Regions from separate parts of the Enterobacter ludwigii genome, predicted to be linked through region 4. Evidence: predicted binding sites of a transcription regulator. Region 4 holds the regulator's gene; each other region holds the start of a gene.

Region 1 (5,792 bases), 250 kb from region 4:
CCACAGGAAGAGGGTGAGGGCATATTTATCCGCGCTGACTCAGCACGTCTTTCTCATACATCCGCACGTTATCCAGCCACTGACTGCCCGCTGGGGTGTCGTTACGCTGGCAGTACATCTCCCACACCGCCTGCCACGGCAGGGTTTTCTGCTCTTCCAGCAGCACCAGGCGCGCGGTGTAATCGCCGTTCTCTTCCAGCTGTTTCAGGGCGCTGGTGGGCTCCAGCAGCGCACGCAGCAGGGCTTTTTTCATGTTGCGGGTGCCAATCACCCAGGCTGCGATGCGGTTGATGGAGGCGTCAAAGAAGTCGAGGCCAATGTGCACGCGGTCAAACAGATCGTGGCGAATGATTTCGCTGGCAATGGCCTGGGTTTCGTCATCCAGCAGCACCACGTGGTCGCTGTCCCAGCGTACGGGACGGCTCACGTGCAGCAGCAGGCGGGGTACGTAGAGCATGGCGGCGGAGATTTTGTCGGAGATCACCTCCGTCGGGTGGAAGTGGCCGGCATCCAGGCACAGCGCGGTCTGGCGGCTGGTGGCGTAACCCATGTAAAACTCGTTCGAGCCCACGGTGTAGCTTTCCGCACCAATACCGAACAGCTTGCTCTCTACGGCGTCGATGTGGTGCGCCGGGTTCAGTTTTTCGCTGATGGCTTCATCCAGCGCCGCCAGCAGGCGCTGACGCGGGGCCAGACGGTCAACGGTGATGTCTTTCATGCCGTCCGGGATCCAGATGTTCATCACCGACGGCGTGCCGAGCTGCTCGCCAAAGTACGCGGAGACGCGGCGGCTGGCTTTTACGTGGTCAATCCAGAACTGGCGGATATCGTCGTTCGCGTGGGCAAGGGTAAAACCGTCGGCGCTCAGCGGGTGCGAGAAGCAGGATGGGTTGAAATCCAGGCCCAGCTGGTTGGCTTTCGCCCACGCCACCCAGTTTTTAAAGTGCGCAGGTTTGAGCTCGTTACGCGCGACCGGCGTGTCAGATTCCAGATAGATAGCATGCAGGTTCAGCCGCTTAGGCCCCGGGATCAGGCTCAGCGCCAGCTCCAGGTCGGCGCGCAGCTCGGTGGCGTTACGCGCTTTGCCCGGATAGTTGCCGGTGGCCTGAATGCCCCCCGTCAGCGAGCCGCCCGGGTTTTCAAAACCGGCAACGTCGTCGCCCTGCCAGCAGTGTATGGAGACCGGCAGACGATCGAGCTGGCGCAGCGCCTCATCGACATCCACGCCGACGGCGGCGTAACGCTGTTTAGCCAGGTCCCAGGCTTGTTCAAGTTGAGTGGTCATGCGCAAAGCTCCTTAGTCAGTCGGTTTTGCTGAAACTGCGCCCGATAGCGGGCAATTTCATGGCAGGGATTGGGGATGAACGTGGTCAGCGTGGCGTTCGCCGAGACCACCGTGCGGAAATCGTCCACGCTGGCAAGTTCGTCCAGGGTCATGAGCTGAATGCCAATATTGCCGAGCGTCGACGCTTCAATCGGGCCCGCCACCACGGTGATCCCGCAGGCATCGGCGCAGAGCTGGTTCAGAAGCTGGTTCTGGCAGCCGCCACCGACAATATGCAGCTGAGTGAACGGCCGGCCGCGAAGGTCGGCCAGCTCGCTCAGGATCTCGGCATACAGCAGGGCGAGGCTGTCGAAAATACAGCGTGCCAGCTCTGCCGGTTTCGATGGAACGGGCTGCCCGGCGTCGACGCAGGCGGCCTGGATTTCGGCGCTCATGTCCGCCGGGTTGATAAAGCGGTCATCATTAGGATTGATCAGGAAACTGCAGGCTTTCAGTCTTTCGGTGTCGGCAATAAGCGCGGGCAGGTCGGTAATGTTCTGCTCTTTAAGCACGCGCTGGAGCAGCCACAGACCCATGATGTTCTTCAGCACGCGGTAGCGCCCTTCGGCACCGCCTTCGTTGGTGATGTTCGCGGTCAGCGCGGCATCGCTGGTGTAGGGAGTTTTGCTCTCAAAGCCCATCAGCGACCAGGTCCCGGAAGAGAGGTAGGCCGCGTCGTTACCGGCAAGCGGAGACGCAATGACGGCGCTGGCGGTATCGTGACTCGCAACCGCCACCACCGGGATCGCATTACCCTGCGGGCACATCCATTGACCGATCACATTGCCAGGGTGCGTCGGCGTGCCGAACCAGGAGGGTGAAGCCCCGGTCCAGGCCAGCAGGTGTTCATCCCAGTTATCGGAGTTGATGTTCACCAGTTGCGTGGTGGTGGCGTTGGTGTATTCCCAGTTCATGTTGCCGGTCAGGCGGTAGCTGAAGTAGTCCGGGATCAGCAGTGCATGCGCCACGCGGGGAACCAGCGCCGGCTGCTGTTCGACCAGCGCGCGCAGTTGATAGAGCGTATTGAATGGCAGAAACTGAATACCGCTGCGGCCATAAATATTCTCTTTGCCAAGCCCGGCAATCGCACGCGCCATCAGGCCGTCGGTGCGGCTGTCGCGATAGGCTATCGGCAAACCAACGCGTTCACCGTTGCTGTCCAGCAGTACGTAATCGACGCCCCAGGTATCGATGCCGATACTGTCGATACGGATCCCCGCATCGCAGACCTTCTGCAGTCCGGTGCGGATCGCTGCCTCAAGGCTGTCGATATCCCATACCTCACAGCCGTCCTGCTTTTGCAGGCAGTTAACAAAGCGGTGCATCTCCCGAAGCGAAAGCGTCTGCCGCTTGCCGTCATAAGTGGCCAGCATTACACGGCCGCTGGATGCGCCGAGATCGACAGCCACGCAATGGCGAAAAGTCATGGTTGTGTCCTTCTTAAAGTCATTAGCGGTGAGTGTAAAAAAAGGAACCCATCTCCACCTTCTCGCCAGTGACAGCGGTTTTCCGGGGCTGGCAAGAAAGCAAAGATGAACGTGAGGGAGTTCACAGTTTCCAGGCGTGACGGGGTTTGCAGGCAGTGTGACGCTTACCGCATTTCCTGATCTTTCAGCCTGTTTCTTGAAAAACGGACAGTTTTTGCGAGGTTTACGGTCGAAAATTTAAGGTGAGGGGGCGGGGCCTTAATTACTATTTTGAGAACATTTCTCATTGATGGGGCCGTTATGACCGTACTGCACAGCGTGGATTTTTTTCCTTCGGGTGGGTCGTCTGTCGCGATTGAACCGCGACTCCCTCAGGTGGCGTTTCCTGAGCATCATCATGATTTTCACGAAATTGTGATTGTTGAACACGGAACGGGGATCCATGTGTTTAACGGCCAGCCGTATACCATCAGTGGTGGGACGGTCTGCTTTGTGCGCGATCATGACCGGCACTTATATGAACATACCGACAACCTGTGCCTGACTAACGTGCTCTACCGTTCGCCCGATGCGTTCCAGTTCCTGTCCGGGCTGAACCATCTCCTGCCGCAGGAGAAGGACGGCATCTATCCTTCGCACTGGCGGGTGAATCAGTCCACGCTGCAGCAGGTGCGCCAGCTGGTGAGCCAGATGGAACAGCGCGACGAGGGACAGGAGACCCACGTCATCGCCACGCGTGAGCTGTTGTTTATGCAGCTGCTGGTGCTGCTGCGCCGCAGTAGCATGGTGGCCGGGCTGGAGAATAACGATGCGCGTTTGACTCAACTGATGGCCTGGCTGGAGGACCATTTCGCCGAGGATGTCTGCTGGGAAAAGCTGGCGGATGATTTTTCGCTGTCGCTCCGGACCTTACATCGTCAGCTGAAGCAGCAAACCGGGTTGACGCCGCAGCGCTATTTGAATCGTCTGCGCCTGATTAAAGCGCGCCATCTGCTGCGTCATACCGATGAGAGCGTCACGGATATCGCCTATCGTTGCGGTTTCGGCGACAGTAACCACTTTTCGACCCTGTTTCGCCGGGAATTTAGCTGGTCACCGCGCGATATTCGCCAGGGAAAGGACGCGTCACTGCAGTAACGCGAGGGTTGTCACCGTTTCCCGTGGGCAAAAACGCTAATAATGTCAGGTTATTTGCTGTCGAGGTGGTGTCGTGGTTGCTCAGTTAATGCTTCGCAAAGTGGATTTTTTTGCCTCCGCCGGCCAGGCCGTCGCGGTGGCGGATCGCTATCCGCAAAACGTCTTTGCCGAGCACACTCATGAGTTCTGCGAGCTGGTGCTGGTGTGGCGGGGCAATGGCTTGCATATCCTCAACGACCGGCCCTACCGCATTACGCGTGGGGATCTGTTTTACATCCGTGCTGAAGACAAACACGCCTACGCTTCGGTCAACGACCTGGTCCTGCAGAACGTGATTTACTGCCCTGACAGGCTGAAACTCAACGTCGACTGGGCGGCTTACATTCCGGGTTTTAATGATACGAAGTGCGCGGCGCACTGGCGACTGAGCAGTAACGGCATGACGCAGGTGCGACAGGTGATTTCTCAGCTGGAGCAGGAGAGCCAGAAAAGCGATCCTGAGGCTCACCAAATGGCTGAACTGCTTTTCGCCCAACTGGTCATGACGTTGACGCGCCATCGCTACGCCATTGATAACCCGTCGGCTACCGCGCAGGAAGCCCTGCTCGATAAGCTCATCACCACCCTGGCGGGCAGCCTTAACAAAAGCTTTGTGCTGGAGAAATTCTGCGAGCAGGCACAGTGCAGCGAGCGCGCGTTGCGCCAGCAATTCCGCACCCAGACCGGGATGACGGTGAACCATTATCTGCGCCAGCTGCGCATCTGCCATGCCCAGTACCTGCTTCAGCATACGGAACTGATGGTCAGCGATGTGGCGATGCGCTGCGGCTTTGAGGACAGTAACTATTTTTCGGTGGTCTTTAACCGCGAGGTGGGGATGACGCCGGTTCAGTGGCGTCATCGCAGTCGTAACGCGGCGTAATCAGTTCGCCATGCCGAGGCCCACAATGTTGGCCGCAATAATGATCACCACGCACCCCAGACTCAGCACGCCCACCGGGCGACGGCCGGCGTTGTTCCACTCTTTCAGAAGCAGACCCACCAGCCCACCGCACAGCACGTAGAAGCTCATGTGCAGCATCCAGCTCATATAGTCATACTGCGCCGGAATACTGGCGTGACCCCACGCGTAGAAGAAGAACTGGAGATACCACATCAGCCCACCGAGCGCCGAGAGCAGCACGTTCCCGATAATCATCTGTTTAGCCAGCGAGAAGTCGGCTTTCAGTGACAAGGTCTTCACGTTTGCCAGACGGAAAAAACAGAAACCGAGGTTAACCACCGCTCCGCCACCCATGATCACCACGTAGCTTGGCAGTGCCACGTACAGCGGGTCTACGCCCAGTGCGGCAGCAGCTTCATGCATCGGTTTGGCGGCGTTCATCGCGAATGACATGCCTGCGGAGAAGATCCCGCACATCACCGCCAGCAGCAGGCCTTTCTTCAGGTTAAACTCTTCGGCTCTGATGCCCATTTTGCGCTCTTTCAGCTGCCCTGCGCGGGTGACAATGCCCACGCCAATGACGGCCACCAGCACGCCCAGCAGCGTCATCTGGCCGCCTTTGGTGTTGATCAGCACGTCGACGTTACCGTTGAGGATCGGCGTCATCAGAGTGCCAACAATCAGCGTAATACCAATCGCGATGCCAATGCCCATCGACATGCCGAGGTAGCGCATGGTGAGGCCATAGTTAATGTTACCGACGCCCCACATGGCGCCAAAGAGAAAGACCGGCAGCAGGGTGGAGGCGTTAAAGGAGGAGAAGTAGCCCCAGAAATCCGGGAGCAGCATGGCGCTGATGGTCCAGGGAAGAATTATCCACGAGACCACACCGCCGACGGACCACATGGTTTCCCATGACCACTGTTTGACCTGTTTAAACGGGGCATAGAAACAGGCTGCA
Region 2 (5,792 bases), 1.3 Mb from region 4:
CGCTGGCCGCGCGGACTATCGTGCGTGAAAGCGGTGACGGTCGCGTGAAGACGCTGGGTGAAGTGCAGCACTCTGCACTCTATACCAGTATCGATCCCCTGCAGAGCATGAGCCGTGAAGAGAAACTGGATATCCTGCGTCGCGTGGATAAAGTCGCACGCGCTGCGGATAAACGCGTGCAGGAAGTCTCTGCCAGCCTGAGCGGTGTCTATGAACTGATCCTGGTCGCGGCGACAGACGGCACGCTGGCAGCGGATGTGCGTCCGCTGGTACGTCTTTCTGTCAGCGTGCAGGTTGAAGACGACGGTAAGCGTGAACGCGGTTCAAGCGGTGGCGGCGGTCGTTTTGGTTATGACTGGTTCCTGGGCGATGTTGACGGTGAAGCACGCGCTGACGCGTGGGCAAAAGAAGCCGTGCGCATGGCGCTGGTGAACCTGTCTGCCGTGGCGGCACCCGCCGGTACATTGCCGGTGGTACTTGGCGCAGGCTGGCCTGGCGTGCTGCTGCACGAAGCGGTGGGCCACGGTCTGGAAGGCGATTTTAACCGTCGCGGCACCTCCGTATTCAGCGGCCAGATGGGACAACGCGTCTCATCTGAACTCTGTACCGTGGTTGATGACGGCACGATGCAGGATCGCCGTGGCTCGATTTCAATCGACGATGAAGGTACGCCCGGGCAGTACAACGTGCTGATCGAAAATGGCGTACTGAAAGGCTACATGCAGGACAAACTCAACGCGCGTCTGATGGGCGTTGCGCCAACGGGCAACGGCCGTCGTGAATCCTACGCGCATCTGCCGATGCCGCGTATGACGAACACTTACATGTTGCCGGGTAAATCCACACCGCAGGAGATCATCGAGTCCGTTGATTACGGCATCTTCGCGCCAAACTTTGGTGGCGGTCAGGTAGATATCACCTCCGGTAAGTTCGTCTTCTCCACTTCAGAAGCGTATCTGATTGAGAAAGGCAAAGTGACCAAAGCGGTGAAAGGGGCGACCCTGATTGGCTCCGGTATTGAAGCCATGCAGCAGATCTCCATGGTCGGCAACGATCTGAAGCTGGATAACGGCGTTGGTGTTTGCGGTAAAGAGGGCCAGAGCCTGCCGGTTGGCGTCGGTCAGCCAACGCTGAAAGTGGATAACCTGACGGTGGGCGGCACCGCCTGACCTGAATCAATCTGAAAAAATGGCGCGACTGTAAAAGTCGCGCCATTTTTTTTAACGTGCGTTACCCAGCGGGATTTCCGGGTCGGGCTCGTGCGTGATGCGGTTACGTAGGTCACGACGAATGATTTCAATCGACCAGAACCAGATCAAATGCCCCACGATCTCTGAGACGTGTTCGTACCAGGGCAGTTCGAACAGCGGGGGTGTCAGCCCCATCAGCGGGAAGGAGATCATGTGAACAAAAAGCTGTGCTAACGCACCCGCCAGTAAACCTTGCCAGAGTTTAATTTTTGGGAAGACTTCAGCAACTACACAATACCCTACAGCAAAGACGATAGAGAAAATAATATGTGTTACGCCGACCGCGTTAAATATATGTCCGGCAAAGGTATAAACCGCGGCGTTAGGGTCAGCAATGCCCAGCCAGTCGCGTAAAAATACATAAGGAGGATTTAAAAAATTGCGGGAACAATCAATCTGACCTGCGGCTCTTATTAATTGCTCCGGTCCGCATGCGCTGGTGAATAAATCGGTAGGGCTTCGCGGCGGAAGCGGCACCTCTGCTCCCCATTTTACGAAGGCGGAGACAATCCCTGCAATCAAACCAATGAACGCGGCGAGTCCATAGCGCCTGCGTGAAGGCGGTGTTTGTTCAAATATATTCATTTCTTTTCCTTGTTTAACGTCATCCTGAGAAATACATTTTATTATTCATATCGGTAACAAATTAATAACAGCCTGACTGTCAGACTGTTTATAAGGTAAGGCGCAGATGGCGGCAGTGTCAATTCGCTATTCCTGGCAGGGGTGAAGGAATATTCCTGAATGACGGTCTGTATCATCCTGGAATATTCATCACAAATATACATTTCGGAAATTAAAGGTTATTCCTTTCGTCTTTCGCGCATTCCCTGAAACAACTCCGCCACGTCCACAAAATACTCGGTCAGATAGTTTATGCACACCTGAACCTTGAGCGGCAGTTTGTCTTTCTCGGTGTACAACGCGTACACCGGACGCGGATCGGACTGATAGCGCGGGAAGAGGATCTCCAGTACACCGCTGTTGATCTCGTTGATCACCCACATTAACGGCACATACGCGATCCCGGCGCCGGCCACCAGCCAGCGCGAGATGGTCATCGGATCGTTGGTGACGAACCGTCCTTCCGGCAGCAGTCTGGTGGAAATCCCTTCCGGGGCAATCAGCTCAAATTCATTGTCGGGGCGAACGCTGTACTCCAGCCAGGAGTGGTTGGTGAGATCGGCGGGTTTCTCCGGCACCCCGTACTGAGCCAGATAGCTTTTCGAGGCGCAGACCACCATTGGCATACTGCCCAGCCGCCGGGAGAAGAGGCTGGAGTCCTGCAATGCCCCCACGCGGATCACCACGTCCAGCCCGTCGGCAATCAAGTCCGGGGCGGGAATGCCCGTGACCAGATTGACGGTTAATCCCGGGTACTCTTTCAGCATGTCAGCGGTCATGGCGGCGAGAACATTTTGTGCCATAGTTGAAGAACAACCGATGCGCAGCGTACCGATAGGCGTGTTGTTGAAGGCGTAAAGTTGTTCGTGCACATCCTGCACTTCGAGCAGCATGCGGCGACAACCCTGATAGTAAATCTTACCCGCTTCCGTCAGCCCAATGCTGCGGGTGCTGCGGTTGAGTAGCTTGACCTGCAGCTCATCTTCCAGTTTGGACACGGTCTGGCTGATGGAAGAGACGCTCATCTGAAGCTGACGTGCAGCGGCGGTAAAAGAGCCAAGTTCAACCACTTTGGCAAAGACCGACATCCGTTTTAGACGTTCCATTGTTAACTCTGACTTAAAAGTGATTTAGATCACATATTATAGATAACAGCATAACAGTTACGTTAATATATTATTAATTACATAACGGCTGCGCCATTCTCGCCCGGCGTTTCTTGCTCTCCTGCGGTGGCGTGCGCTAAAAAAGTCTGAAGCCTGCACTCTCTCTAATCAAGGTCAACATGAGTCTGTTTCCCGTTATCGTGGTGTTCGGTTTGTCGTTCCCACCGATATTTTTCGAGCTTCTTTTATCACTGGCGATTTTCTGGCTGGTGCGCAAGGTGCTGGTCCCCACCGGGATCTACGATTTTGTCTGGCATCCTGCATTGTTCAATACCGCGCTGTATTGCTGCCTGTTTTACCTGATATCGCGCATGTTTGTCTGAGGTTGATGTGAAAACGCTAACAAGAAAAATCTCCCGCACTGCCATCACCATGGCGCTCGTTATCCTCGCGTTCATCGCTATTTTCCGCGCCTGGGTCTATTACACTGAATCACCGTGGACGCGTGATGCGCGCTTTAGCGCCGATGTCGTGGCAATCGCCCCCGACGTGGCGGGTCTCATCACTGCGGTCAATGTCCACGATAACCAGCTGGTGAAAAAAGATCAGGTACTGTTCACCATCGACCAGCCGCGTTATCAGAAAGCGTTAGAAGAAGCCGAAGCGGATGTGGCCTATTATCAGGCGCTGGCTTCCGAGAAACGCCGTGAGGCAGGTCGCCGTAACCAACTGGGTGTTCAGGCGATGTCCCGCGAAGAGATTGACCAGTCCAATAACGTCCTGCAAACCGTGCTGCATCAGCTGGCCAAAGCGCAAGCGACACGCGATCTTGCCCGGCTCGATCTTGAGCGCACCGTGATCCGTGCACCAGCCGATGGCTGGATCACCAACCTGAATGTTTATGCCGGGGAGTTTATCACCCGCGGCTCAACCGCCGTGGCGCTGGTTAAACAGAACTCCTTCTACGTGCTCGCTTATATGGAAGAGACCAAACTGGAAGGCGTGCGTCCGGGGTTCCGGGCTGAAATTACGCCGCTTGGCAGCAACCGAGTGCTTAAAGGCACCGTCGACAGCGTAGCCGCGGGGGTCACTAACTCCAGCAGCTCTAACGATACTAAAGGGATGGCGACGGTGGATTCCAACCTGGAATGGGTACGTCTGGCCCAGCGTGTGCCGGTGCGTATCCACCTGGATGAACAGCAGGGCAATCTGTGGCCTGCCGGGACCACAGCGACGGTGGTGATCACCGGTGAAAAAGACCGTGACGCCAGCCAGGACTCCATCTTCCGTAAAATTGCCCATCGCCTGCGCGAGTTTGGTTAATCGTTATGGGTATCTTTTCCATCGCCAGCCAGCACATTCGCTTCGCCGTTAAGCTGGCGTGTGCCATTGTGCTGGCGCTGTTTGTCGGCTTCCACTTTCAGCTGGAAACCCCCCGCTGGGCCGTACTGACGGCGGCGATTGTGGCGGCAGGGCCTGCCTTTGCTGCGGGCGGGGAACCTTACTCCGGGGCGATCCGCTACCGTGGGATGCTGCGCATCATTGGGACATTTATTGGCTGTTTCGCCGCACTGACCATCATCATATTGATGATCCGCACGCCGCTGCTGATGCTGATGGTGTGCTGTATCTGGGCGGGCTTTTGTACCTGGCTCTCGTCGCTGGTGAAAGTGGAGAACTCCTACGCCTGGGGTCTGGCCGGTTATACCGCGCTGATTATTATCATCACCATTCAAAGCGAACCGCTGCTTGCCCCGCAGTTTGCCGTAGAGCGCTGCAGTGAGATTGTCATCGGTATTGTCAGTGCCATTGTCGCTGACCTGCTTTTCTCTCCTCGCTCCATTAAGCAGGAAGTGGATCGTGAACTGGATGCGCTGATTGTTGCCCAGTATCAGTTGATGCAGCTCTGTATTAAGCATGGTGACAGCGAAGAGGTGGATAAAGCCTGGAGTGCTCTGGTGCGCCGCACCACGGCGCTGGAAGGGATGCGCAGCAACCTGAACATGGAGTCTTCGCGCTGGGCCCGTGCCAACCGCCGCCTTAAAGCCATCAACACCGTCTCCTTAACGCTGATTACCCAGGCGTGTGAAACCTATCTGATCCAAAACACCCGCCCGGACGCGGTAACCGATACCTTCCGCGAGCTGTTTGCTGAGCCGGTGGAAACCGTGCAGGACGTACACAAACAGCTTAAACGCATGCGCCGGGTCATTGCCTGGACCGGGGATCGTGATACGCCAGTAACGATCTATACCTGGGTCGGGGCCGCGACGCGCTACCTGTTGCTGAAACGCGGTGTGATCAGTAACACCAAAATCAGCGCGGTAGAAGAAGAGGTGCTGCAGGGTGAAGTGGTGATCAAGGCAGAATCCGCCGAACGCCATCACGCAATGGTTAACTTCTGGCGTACAACGCTTGCCTGTATGCTCGGCACGCTGTTCTGGCTGTGGACCGGCTGGACCTCCGGCAGCGGCGCGATGGTGATGATCGCCGTCGTTACCGCGTTGGCGATGCGTCTTCCGAATCCGCGCATGGTGGCCATTGATTTTCTGTTCGGCACAATTGCTGCACTGCCGATTGGCGCGTTCTATTTTCTGGTGATCATTCCCTCGACCCAGCAGAGCATGTTACTGCTCTGTATTAGCCTCGCGGTGATGGCGTTCTTTATCGGAATCGAAGTGCAAAAGCGCCGGCTGGGTTCATTGGGTGCCCTGGCCAGTACGATTAACATCATTGTGCTGGATAACCCGATGACCTTCCATTTCAGCCAGTTCTTAGACAGCGCCTTAGGTCAGCTGGTGGGCTGTTTCCT
Region 3 (5,792 bases), 470 kb from region 4:
CTGGCTGCTCATATCAATCCAGGTCAGACCGAAGCCAATCCAGTCTTGTGGACGCGCATCAAACAACCCACGGTATCGCAGAGAGGCTGCGTATACCTGGTGCATAGAGTTCGTGCGTTGATCGGCAAGACTCATGCTGAAAGAGGCGCTCAACCCACGATTCGGATCATTTTGATGTTGGGTCAGTTGCTGGTTTAGCCCGGCATACATAAACCAGGTGCGGTTGTGCTTATCAAATCCATCCGGGTCGCTCGCACCCGCCCCACCGGATTTACCCCGGTAAAGATCGGTTTGCGGCGCATTGGTAAACACTACGCCCAGATTGTACGCGCCCGGCAGACCGTTGATATGCGGACGCGCTTCGATTTCAACCGGGAGTAATATTCCTTTGCTGCCCTTTGTTGACCAGCTCCAGGCATGGCTGCGGCTTGACGCGTCCGGGTTTTGCTCCATCACACCGCCTTTTATGGTCAGCGTGGGCGTTACTTTATACGCTAGCGTGGAGCCCCAGGTATGCACGTTCCAGTTGTTCCAGGTCAGTGAGTTGGCAGATTTCCCGCCGCACTGCGAGAGCAACTGGAAGTCACACGGAATGATTTGATCAAAGGTTTGCACTTTGTTCATCATCCCGATGCGCCAGGTCAGACGCCGCTCGTCAAAGCTGCGGGCAAAGGTGAGCCAGCCCAGGCGGGTAATCGACTGCCCTCCCCAGCTTTCCTGGGTCAGGTCGTTAAAGTTAACGCGCGGATCCTGGACACGCCTGGTGGTAAGATCGTCATTGTGATTACGGTTGACGATATTTCCTTCGATCTGCGCATCCGGCACGCCTGTCCAGCGCTCCAGATCCTGATTAAAGGTCAGCGCAAACTGATCAATATACGCCACGTGAGAATCATGGTTATAGCCGCCACCTCCGTTCCAGGCGATTTCGTTCAGATAGCCCAGATTATAAGTAAACCCGTTATCGTTAATGATCTTGCGGATGCCGCCCATATCGCCCAGGAGAGGGTCCGGTGGCGCTTCAAAACCTAACACCGTTCCATTCCATTCCTGTGCCCCTGATAAAGAGGGGAATGTTATTAAGGCGAGCGCGCACAGTGTAGTGTGTATATTTTTATATGCCATCATAACAACCTGTGAGTGAGTATTGAGTGCGTAAGCCGTCGCAGGAAAATTCTCTTTTCCTGTCGCGATTTAATTATTCATTTCAGTGAAAGACGTCAGTAAAAATTGTTAAGCCAAATTTCTCTCCTGCGTAAATGACAGGCAAAAAAAAACCTAAGCGCTCCACAGCGATACGTGCTGTGAAACGCTTAGGTTTTGCCTGTTAACCAGTAACAATCCTGCGTTGAATACAGTGGCACCTTAACATCGTGGCGTCACGTTGAAAACCTGCTTTGTTTTATATTTTAAAAAAGTGTGAGCAAATTAACGCTTATTATTTGGACTGAATCACCCGTGCAATATCAGCGGAAGTCTGCAGCGTGCGGATCTCCTGAAATAACCCCAGCGCTTCACTGTACTCTTTGCGTAAATAACTGAGCCACTGCTTAATTCGCGCGACGTGATATAACCCGGTATCACCCTGTTTTTCGAGGCGGCTGTATTTTTTCAGCAGCGTGACCACATCAGCCCACGGCATACGTGGTTCGTTATATTTAATCACCCGGCTGAGGTTTGGTACGTTAAGCGCGCCGCGGCCAATCATCACCGCATCGCAGCCAGTCTCTTTCAGGCACGCCTGCGCGCTTTCGTAATCCCAGATTTCGCCGTTGGCAATAACGGGAATGGTGAGTCTTTTGCGGATCTCGCCAATCGCCTGCCAGTTAATACGTTCGGCTTTATAGCCATCTTCTTTGGTGCGGCCATGCACCACCAGCTCAGTGGCCCCGGCCTGCTGCACGGCATCGGCAATCTCAAATTGCCGCGCGTCGCTGTCCCATCCCAGACGCACCTTTACCGTCACCGGCAGATGCGACGGTACAGCCTCACGCATGGCTTTTGCGCCACGGTAAATCAGCTCCGGATCTTTCAGCAAGGTGGCGCCGCCGCCGCTACCATTCACCAGTTTTGATGGGCAACCGCAGTTGAGGTCAACCCCAAAGGAACCAAGCTCTACGGCACGGGCCGCGTTCTCCGCCAGCCATTCGGGATACTGACCCAGTAGCTGAATGCGCACCAGCGTGCCGGAAGAGGTGCGGCTCTGATGATGCAGTTCCGGGCAAAGGCGATAGAATGATTTTACTGGCAACAACATATCGACCACGCGCAAAAACTCCGTTACGCAGAGATCGTAGTCGTTCACCTCGGTCAGAAGCTCGCGCACGAGGGAGTCGAGCACGCCTTCCATTGGGGCCAGTAAAACACGCATAGCAGTACCTGTGAAAAAAGACGCGCTATAGTAGCCGCTCTCCCGGCATGAGGAAAGCCCGGCGGTTAACCCGGTGAGGTTATACCAGACGTTCCATTTCGGAATGTCTGGTATGCTCAAAATTCATGATGTGATCCGTGGCACATTTTTAGGTTTAATTGTATGATGAATTCGTTTCATCAAGGACTTTCACCATGAGAAAATCATTGAACATTATCTGGCAATATCTTCGCGCATTCGTCCTGATTTACGCCTGCCTGTATGCCGGAATCTTTATCGCATCCCTGCTTCCCATCACCATTCCCGGCAGCATCATCGGAATGTTGATCCTCTTTGTTTTGCTGGCATTGCAAATTCTGCCTGCCAGATGGGTTAACCCTGGCTGCTTTGTCCTTATTCGCTATATGGCGCTGCTGTTCGTGCCTATCGGCGTCGGGGTTATGCAGTATTTTGATTTGCTCCAGGCGCAGTTCGGACCCATTGTGGTCTCCTGCGCGGTCAGTACGTTGGTGGTTTTCCTGGTAGTAAGCTGGAGTTCGCATCTGGTGCATGGCGAACGTAAAGTGGTTGGGCAGAAAGGAACAAAACAATGATGGCCAATATCTGGTGGTCGCTGCCGTTAACGCTGGCAGTATTCTTCGCCGCACGCAAACTCGCCGCACGTTTCAAAATGCCGTTACTTAATCCGCTGCTAGTGGCGATGGTGGTGATTATCCCGTTCCTGCTTCTCACCGGCATTCCTTATGAACGCTACTTTGCCGGCAGCAAAATTTTGAATGACCTTCTGCAGCCCGCCGTGGTGGCGCTGGCCTTTCCTTTATATGAGCAATTGCACCAGATCCGCGCCCGCTGGAAATCCATCATTACCATCTGTTTTGTCGGGAGCCTGGTGGCGATGATCACCGGCACCTCGGTGGCGCTGTTGATGGGCGCTTCTCCGCAAATTGCGGCCTCTATTCTGCCTAAGTCGGTCACCACGCCTATTGCGATGGCCGTGGGCGGCAGCCTGGGGGGGATTCCGGCCATCAGCGCCATGTGTGTGATATTCGTGGGGATCCTCGGCGCGGTCTTTGGACATACCCTGCTGAATGCGATGCGTATCCACACCAAAGCGGCACGAGGTCTGGCGATGGGTACCGCGTCGCACGCCCTGGGCACCGCGCGCTGCGCTGAACTGGATTATCAGGAAGGGGCGTTTAGCTCACTCGCACTGGTGATCTGCGGGATTATCACCTCCCTGCTCGCACCGTTTATTTTCCCGCTGATTGTGGCGGTCATGGGTTAAAATTTGCGATGCGTCGCGCAAATTTCATTTTGTTTTCATAAGTTGCATACATAATGAGAAGTGGATCACATATAAAGCCCCGGCGGCTCCGTAAACTACCGATCCATTAACCTTTATGAGGCAAACGCCATGCATCCACGTTTTCAAGCTGCTTTCGCCCAGCTTGCAGAGAATGTGCAATCAGCTCTGGCCCCGATTCTGGCGGATGAGCATTTCCCGGCCCTGCTGACGGCTGAACACGTCACGGCACTGAAAGAAGCCACAGGGCTGGACGACGACGCGCTGGCCTTCGCGTTGCTGCCGCTGGCGGCAGCCTGCGCCCGCGCCGACCTCTCTCATTTCAACGTCGGTGCGATTGCACGCGGCGTAAGCGGAACCTGGTACTTCGGTGGCAACATGGAGTTCCTGGGCGCGACCATGCAGCAGACCGTTCACGCGGAACAAAGCGCCATCAGCCACGCCTGGCTGCGCGGTGAACAAGCGCTGAGCGCCATTACCGTTAACTACACCCCTTGCGGCCACTGCCGCCAGTTCATGAACGAGCTGAACAGCGGGCTGGAGTTACGCATCAATCTGCCAGGCCGTGCGCCGCATACCCTCGGGGATTACTTGCCTGACGCGTTTGGTCCGAAAGATCTCGACATCAAAACGCTGCTGATGGATGAACAGGATCACGGTTTTGCCCTTTCCGGCGATGCGCTGAGCGAAGCCGCGATTCGTGCGGCGAACAAGAGCCACACGCCATACAGTCACTCCCCAAGCGGTGTGGCGCTGCAGTGTCGTGATGGTCGCATCTTCACCGGCAGCTATGCCGAAAACGCCGCCTTTAACCCGACGCTGCCACCGCTTCAGGGCGCCCTGAATTTGCTGAGCCTCAATGGCTATGACTACCCGGACATTCAGCGCGCTATTCTGGCAGAGAAAGCCGACGCGCCGTTGATCCAGTGGGATGCCACCGCCGCAACGCTGAAAGCGCTCGGCTGCTCAACTATTGACCGTGTTTTGCTTGCGTAATGCCTCCGGCGGGCAGAAATGCCCGCCGCTTTGCTGAAAAACCCCTCAGTTGATTCGCTGTTTCTTGCGCTAACCAGGCGGGTAAAGTAGCCTGAGTTAAATTTCACCTTCGGTACGAGCCATCTGCATGTTAAAGCGCGCTTTTTACAGCCTGTCTGTCCTGGTCGGCATACTGCTGTTGATCGTGCTGGGTCTTGATCGCTGGATGAGCTGGAAAACGGCTCCGTATATCTTTGACGACCTGCAGGACCTGCCCTATCGTCAGGTCGGCGTTGTGCTGGGTACCGCCAAGTATTACCGCACCGGGGTGATTAATCAGTATTACCGTTACCGCATTCAGGGCGCGCTGAACGCGTATAACAGCGGCAAAGTGAATTACCTGCTGCTGAGCGGCGATAATGCGCTGCAAAGCTATAACGAACCGGTCACCATGCGCAAAGACCTGATTGCCGCTGGCGTCGATCCGGCCGATATCGTGCTCGACTACGCCGGGTTCCGCACTCTGGATTCCATCGTGCGTACGCGCAAGGTTTTCGATACCAACGATTTCATCATCATCACCCAACGCTTCCACTGCGAACGGGCGCTGTTTATCGCACTGCATATGGGTATCCAGGCGCAGTGCTACGCCGTGCCGTCGCCTAAAGATATGCTGAGCGTCCGCGTACGTGAGTTTGGCGCGCGTTTTGGCGCTCTGGCCGATCTGTACATCTTCAAACGTGAACCGCGCTTTTTAGGTCCGCTGGTACCCATTCCGGCGATGCATGAAGTGCCGGAAGATGCGCAGGGCTACCCGGCCGTCACGCCAGAACAACTGCTTGATATGCAGAAAAAAGAGAAAAAATAGCCTCGCCTTTATACTTTCTTTATACCGGGCGTAACGCTTTTTATCCCGCCTTTACGCCGCCCCTTTTAAGCTGAGTTCACTGCCGCTACGGCTTCATTGAAGAATGACTATGAACTCAATAATGAATGCGTTTTTCCTGAAAAATATCCGCCCTTATTTTAACTTCCCGGGTTTATCACTCCCGACGGCACTCAATGCTGGCCTCTGGCTTGATGACAAACTTGATGCCATGCAACACAACGTCTCGCTGGAAGTGGCGGATTACCTGGAACGTT
Region 4 (5,792 bases):
GGCGTTATGCGCCTGGTTGACCTTCATCCGCTGATACGCCAGCGGAGAGGGCTGCGGGTCGTCACTCAGGATCAGGCGAATGGCCTGCTGGTCGGCCTCCAGCGCATCATGGGCGTTCTGTCTGAGCAGCCCGCTTTGCCACTGAGGCCACAGCCAGACCATGCCGCCAAAGGCAATCAGGCAGCCGATCAGGGTATCGACCAGCCTGGCGATAATAAACTGCTCGCCGTTGAGCGTGAGCAACTGCAGGGTATACACCGCCGTTACCGTAAAGCCCACCATCGCCCAGCCGTAGTTTTTGCGGATGATCAGGTAGCTCACCATCGTGATCACCAGCATCCCTGCCAGCGTATAGCCTTCCGGCACGTGAAAGTGCAGCGTAACGCCCGCAATGATCAGCCCCGCCATCGTTCCGCCTGCCCGGTGCAGAATGCGCACCCGCGTCGCGCCATAGCCGTTCTGGGTGACAAACAGGATGGTCATTAAAATCCAGTACGGTTTGGGCAGATGTAGCGCCATGCCCATCAGGCTGGCAATGCTCAGCATCACGCTAATTCGCGCGGCGTTGCGCAGGGCAGATGATTTAAGGGAGAGGTAGCTTCTGAGCGCCGGCAGCAGCGGCAGGCGTTTTTGTTTGTCGGCCATCAGGTCGCGCGGATAAAGCGGACGCTGGGTTCGTAACACGCGGGCGATACGGCTGAAGTGCCAGGCAGCAAACTGACCCACCGGGTTGTCTTCATGCTGACGGGCAATCTTCTCCAGCGCGCCGAGCTGTTTGTCCATGTTAAAGCGCGTGGGGTAGCGGTGATACAGAATATCGTCAGCCAGCACCCGAAGGCGCGCGGAGACGGTTTGCGCGTTCCAGCGGATCACCGCTTCGGCATGGCTGCGCTCGACCAGTTTTTGCACCTCCTGCGGCTGGTGCAGGCTCACGGAGATATGCTCCTGTAAGTCCAGCCCCACCTGGAAGACGCGCAGCAGCCGCTTATATTCGTGGTTCTTATTGGCGGCGAGCATATGTAGCTGCTGATAACACTGGCTTATCAGGTCCACCACCTTTTGCTGACGCGTCAGCAGCGGCGGCAGTGATTTTTCTGGATCGGTATGCTGGGTGAGCAAGGTGTATTTGGCTTCACAGTAATCCGCCAGCTGCACGTAGAGCAGGCTCAGGGATTCCCGCAGGGGCTGTTCCCGCCACAGCCAGAACCAAAACCAGTTAAACAGCCCGTACCACAGCGTACCGAGGGCGTAGATCAGCAGCGGCTCCCACACCGGCATGTTACCCGCAAGGCTCAGCGTGAAGATGGCGGCAATCAGCGACGCGGGAAGCAAACGCGCGTGCAGTGAGCTGATTTCAGCGGTTACGCCCAGGGTCATCGCCAGGACGGTGAGGATCAGCGGCAGCGGGATATCGCGGGCCAGCAAAAGCTGCACGGCGAGGCTACAGCCCGCAAACAGCGAGCCGCCCACGATCAGCCGTTTGAAAAAGCGCTTATGCGGTGTATCCAGACCGGCAATGTTGCAGCAGGCGGGAACGAGAGAGAAGAGCAGACCTTGCTGAAGATGGCCCAGAATCAGGCCCACGGCCACAGGAAGGCACAACACCAGCGTTTGTCGCAGTGCGTAGTTAACTTCCGGGTGATAAATCAGCCTGCGCCACATGGGGAATAGAGACAAAAACGGCGTGACACCTTGCGATGGCACGCCGTTTGAGCGGAATTAACGCGTTCCGTAAACCACGATGGTTTTACCGTGTGCGGAGATCAGGTTCTGATCTTCCAGCATTTTCAGAATACGGCCCACTGTTTCACGGGAGCAACCGACAATCTGACCGATTTCCTGACGGGTAATTTTAATTTGCATGCCATCAGGGTGAGTCATCGCATCGGGTTGTTTCGCCAGATTCAGCAGGGTCTGAGCGATACGGCCGGTCACGTCCAGGAAGGCGAGGTTACCCACTTTCTCAGATGTCACCTGCAGACGGCGCGCCATCTGCGAAGAAAGACGCATCAGGATGTCAGGGTTAACCTGAATCAACTGACGGAATTTCTTGTAGGAAATTTCAGCCACTTCACATGCTGTCTTTGCACGAACCCAGGCGCTACGTTCCTGGCCTTCTTCAAACAGGCCCAGTTCACCGATGAAATCGCCCTGGTTCAGATAAGAAAGGATCATCTCTTTCCCTTCTTCATCTTTGATCAGCACTGCCACCGAGCCTTTGACGATGTAATACAACGTTTCCGCTTTTTCACCCTGGTGAATCAGCGTGCTCTTCGATGGGTACTTATGAATGTGGCAATGAGACAAGAACCATTCGAGAGTCGGGTCTGTTTGCGGTTTGCCAAGCACCATGCGCTGTTATCCTCTGTTATAAGCTGTCACCAGAGTCATAAGATGCATCCGGACTCTGGGGTTGCAATCGAATTCTTACCCATACCCTGGGAAGTCGGCTATCGTAACGTTTCGCAGCCAGTAAAGTTTGATGTCCTCTGCATACATGTGTAACGTCAATGTATTACTGTAGCATCCTGAGTGTTTTAGCATAGCTTTCGCCGCGTGTCTCCTGGTGTCTCGCTTCAGCATGACGCAGGTCGCCTTCCATTGCGAGAAATGTAACGCACGCGTAATCTGTCACCAAAAATGCAACGTTGGAGTGAGTGAATATGCAAGCGCGTGTGAAATGGGTTGAAGGTTTAACGTTCCTGGGCGAGTCCGCTTCAGGACACCAGATTTTGATGGATGGTAACTCCGGTGATAAAGCACCAAGCCCAATGGAAATGGTGCTGATGGCAGCAGGTGGATGCAGCGCAATTGATGTGGTGTCGATCCTGCAAAAAGGCCGTCACGATGTGACCGACTGCGAAGTAAAACTCACCTCAGAACGCCGCGAAGAGGCACCACGCCTGTTCACCCACATTAACCTGCATTTCATCGTCAGCGGGAAAGAACTGAAAGACGCGGCGGTCTCACGCGCGGTCGATCTTTCAGCGGAGAAATACTGCTCGGTCGCGTTAATGCTCGAGAAAGCGGTAAAAATTACGCATTCGTATGAAGTGATCGACGCCTGATATTGGGGGGCATCGTTCACCCCGATGCCCTCACCGAAGCCCTCTCCCACGCGGAGAGGGAAATCATCAGGCGATTTTCTTCCCTTCTATCAACCGCTGCACCAGCGGCATCATAATTAATTCCATTGCCAGCCCCATTTTTCCGCCCGGAACCACTAACGTATTCATGTGCGAAATAAATGAGCCCTGCAGCATCGCCAGCAGCCAGGGGTAATCAATGCCGTCGAGATTGCGGAAATGGATAACCACAAAGCTCTCATCCAGCGACGGGATACTTTTGGCGGCGAACGGGTTAGAGGTGTCCACTGTCGGTACGCGCTGGAAGTTGATATGCGTGCGGGAGAACTGCGGCGTCAGGTAAGTAATGTAGTCTTCCATGGAGCGCACGACGGAATCCATCACCGCCTCGCGTGAATGGCCGCGCTCGCTGATGTCACGCGTCAGCTTCTGGATCCACTCAAGGTTCACGATGGGCACCACGCCAACCAGCAGATCCACGTGACGCGCCACGTCATGCTGCGGCGTCACCACGCCACCGTGCAACCCTTCGTAAAACAGGACGTCGGTCGGTTCCGGCAGCGGTTGCCAGGGGGTAAAGGTGCCGGGCACCTGGTTCCAGGGAACGGCTTCATCGTAGGTGTGCAGATATTTGCGTGACTGCCCCTTGCCGCTCTGGCCGTACTCCTGAAAGGTTTGCTCCAGCAGGCCGAAGTCATTGGCCTCCGGGCCGAAGTAGCTGATGTGTTTACCCAGATCGCGCGCCTTGCGGATAGCCATATCCATCTCCGGGCGCGTGTAGCGGTGAAAGCTATCGCCTTCGACCTCCGCCGCGCGGAGATTCAGTTGGGCGAAAATCTTACGAAAAGCGAGGCTGGTCGTGGTGGTTCCCGCACCACTCGAACCCGTAACGGCAATAACCGGATGTCTGGCAGACATAGCAACTCCCTGACTGGAAAGGTTTAAAGATCAGCCATGAAACGCGTTGCGGGGCATGATATTGACCGTCTCATGCAGTTCAGACCATACCAGCACCACGTCGCCGCTTTTGAGTTGGCGCTTCACATCGTTGACCTTTTGCTCAAGCGAACGTTCATGTTCACCATAATCGGTACCTTCGCGCAAGACAAAGCTTTCAATCAGATTATCGAGCGTTTCGGGGGAGAGATCCTGCCACGGAATAATCATTTTGCACCGTCCAGATAAGGGGTAAGCCAGTCAGGAATACGCGACTCCAGCCACATTTTCGGGCGGCGCAACGTTCCACCGATGAACCCCACGTGACCACCATGCTCTGTCAGCTGATAGTGAACGTTGGCAGGCAGAAATTCCTGCGCGGGGATTGAGTGATGATCCATAAACGGGTCATCTTTGGCATGAATGATAAGCGTCGGTTGCGTGATCTTGCTGAGCAGCGGCATGGCGCTGCACTGACGGTAGTAGTCAATCGCATCGGCAAAACCGTGAATTTTGGCGGTGATCAGATCGTCGAATTCGCGGATGCGACGGACCTTTTTCAACTGACGCAGGCTCACCGGCAGCGTATCCGGATAGGCCTTCAACTTGCGCGCCGCGTTGGCTTTCAGCAGGTTGAGCAGGTAACGCTGATAGACCCGGGAAAAGCCTTTCTCCATATGGTAGCTGCACTGCTCCAGCATAAAGGGCGCGGAGACAATGACGGCCGCATCCAGCGGCACGGTGTCGCCCTCTTTTGCCAGCAGGCAGGCCAGCATATTGCCGCCCAGCGAGTAGCCCACGGCCGCTGTCGGGACGGTACCAAAGTTTTCCCGTAACCAGTGTAAAAACCAGGTGCCGTCTTCGGTTTCACCCGAGTGATAAATGCGCTTCTGGCGATTCGGTTCGCCGCTACAGCCGCGAAAGTGCATCACCACGCCGAGCCAGCCCCGCGCTTTGGCTGCCTGGATGAGCCCGTGTGCATAGGGGCTGTGCAGACTGCCTTCCAGACCGTGAAAGACCACCAGACGCGGCTTGTGGCGCGCCTGTTCTGGCTCTTCGCTCCATGCCAGGTCCAGAAAGTCACCGTCCGGTAAGTCCAGCCGTTGCCAGTGCGGCGTGAACTGAACCTTACGGCGGATGAGTCGCGGCAGCATGGTCTGCAGATGACAATTGGCCACGCCGCGCATGGGCACGAACTCGGTGCTGTCTTCGGCGATGATATCGAAGTCTGATGGGATGATTTGGCTCATAACGGCGATGCTAATTCTTGTCAGTTATTTTCTGTTCTTTCCGAATTGTACCCCGTTTAGCCTGGTTTTCCGAAACATGAACTGATCTCGATCACAAATATTTACCTTGATTATTACTCTCAGGCTAATGATTCCGCCCTGCGCTTAATTGATGACTTCCTCGCCACAGCGCACACTTTACTCAACGTTAAGCAAATCAGAATGATGTGCTGAATCAGGAGGTTAATAATGTTATCTGGGCAAACACCCACCCGGCAATGGAACACACGACGCACCGAGAAAGCGCGTCGTCTGGCCTCCGTACCGGTGCAGGGCAAGGTACTGCCAACCGGCGATCTTGTCGCCATGCTGGAAAAACTGATCGCGCCTGGCGACAAAGTCGTTCTGGAAGGTAATAACCAGAAGCAGGCCGATTTCCTTTCACGCTCGCTGGCTGAAGTGAACCCGCAAATCGTGCATGACCTGCACATGATTATGCCAAGCGTGGGCCGTAGCGAGCATCTGGATATCTTTGAGAAAG

The links. The regulator CRP, encoded in region 4, controls carbon source genes, mostly activating them, when cyclic AMP is high. The targets are predictions, from matches to a motif close to ATGTGANNNNNNTCACAT.
Region 1: the regulator CRP is predicted to act here: its motif matches at 2,907-2,924, upstream of rhaS (HTH-type transcriptional activator RhaS).
Region 2: the regulator CRP is predicted to act here: its motif matches at 2,998-3,015, upstream of aaeR (HTH-type transcriptional activator AaeR).
Region 3: the regulator CRP is predicted to act here: its motif matches at 2,500-2,517, upstream of BH714_RS11345 (CidA/LrgA family protein).

What each region holds. Positions count from the first base shown of each region.
Region 1 is NZ_CP017279.1:3,131,439-3,137,230, reverse strand. Features, by position in the region: gene rhaA (L-rhamnose isomerase) at 26-1,285, opposite strand; gene rhaB (rhamnulokinase) at 1,282-2,751, opposite strand; gene rhaS (HTH-type transcriptional activator RhaS) at 3,052-3,888, shown strand; gene rhaR (HTH-type transcriptional activator RhaR) at 3,962-4,810, shown strand; gene rhaT (L-rhamnose/proton symporter RhaT) at 4,811-5,792, opposite strand, start outside.
Region 2 is NZ_CP017279.1:4,169,983-4,175,774, forward strand. Features, by position in the region: gene tldD (metalloprotease TldD) at 1-1,169, shown strand, start outside; gene BH714_RS19565 (YagU family protein) at 1,221-1,835, opposite strand; gene aaeR (HTH-type transcriptional activator AaeR) at 2,054-2,980, opposite strand; gene aaeX (p-hydroxybenzoic acid efflux pump operon protein AaeX) at 3,160-3,363, shown strand; gene aaeA (p-hydroxybenzoic acid efflux pump subunit AaeA) at 3,371-4,303, shown strand; gene aaeB (p-hydroxybenzoic acid efflux pump subunit AaeB) at 4,309-5,792, shown strand, end outside.
Region 3 is NZ_CP017279.1:2,408,947-2,414,738, forward strand. Features, by position in the region: gene BH714_RS11335 (carbohydrate porin) at 1-1,125, opposite strand, end outside; gene dusC (tRNA dihydrouridine(16) synthase DusC) at 1,439-2,371, opposite strand; gene BH714_RS11345 (CidA/LrgA family protein) at 2,566-2,964, shown strand; gene BH714_RS11350 (CidB/LrgB family autolysis modulator) at 2,961-3,656, shown strand; gene cdd (cytidine deaminase) at 3,786-4,670, shown strand; gene sanA (outer membrane permeability protein SanA) at 4,798-5,517, shown strand; gene BH714_RS11365 (glutamine synthetase family protein) at 5,639-5,792, shown strand, end outside.
Region 4 is NZ_CP017279.1:2,882,039-2,887,830, reverse strand. Features, by position in the region: gene BH714_RS13600 (YccS/YhfK family putative transporter) at 1-1,662, opposite strand, end outside; gene crp (cAMP-activated global transcriptional regulator CRP) at 1,720-2,352, opposite strand; gene BH714_RS13590 (OsmC family protein) at 2,664-3,068, shown strand; gene BH714_RS13585 (phosphoribulokinase) at 3,135-4,004, opposite strand; gene BH714_RS13580 (YheU family protein) at 4,035-4,253, opposite strand; gene BH714_RS13575 (hydrolase) at 4,250-5,272, opposite strand; gene mdcA (malonate decarboxylase subunit alpha) at 5,501-5,792, shown strand, end outside.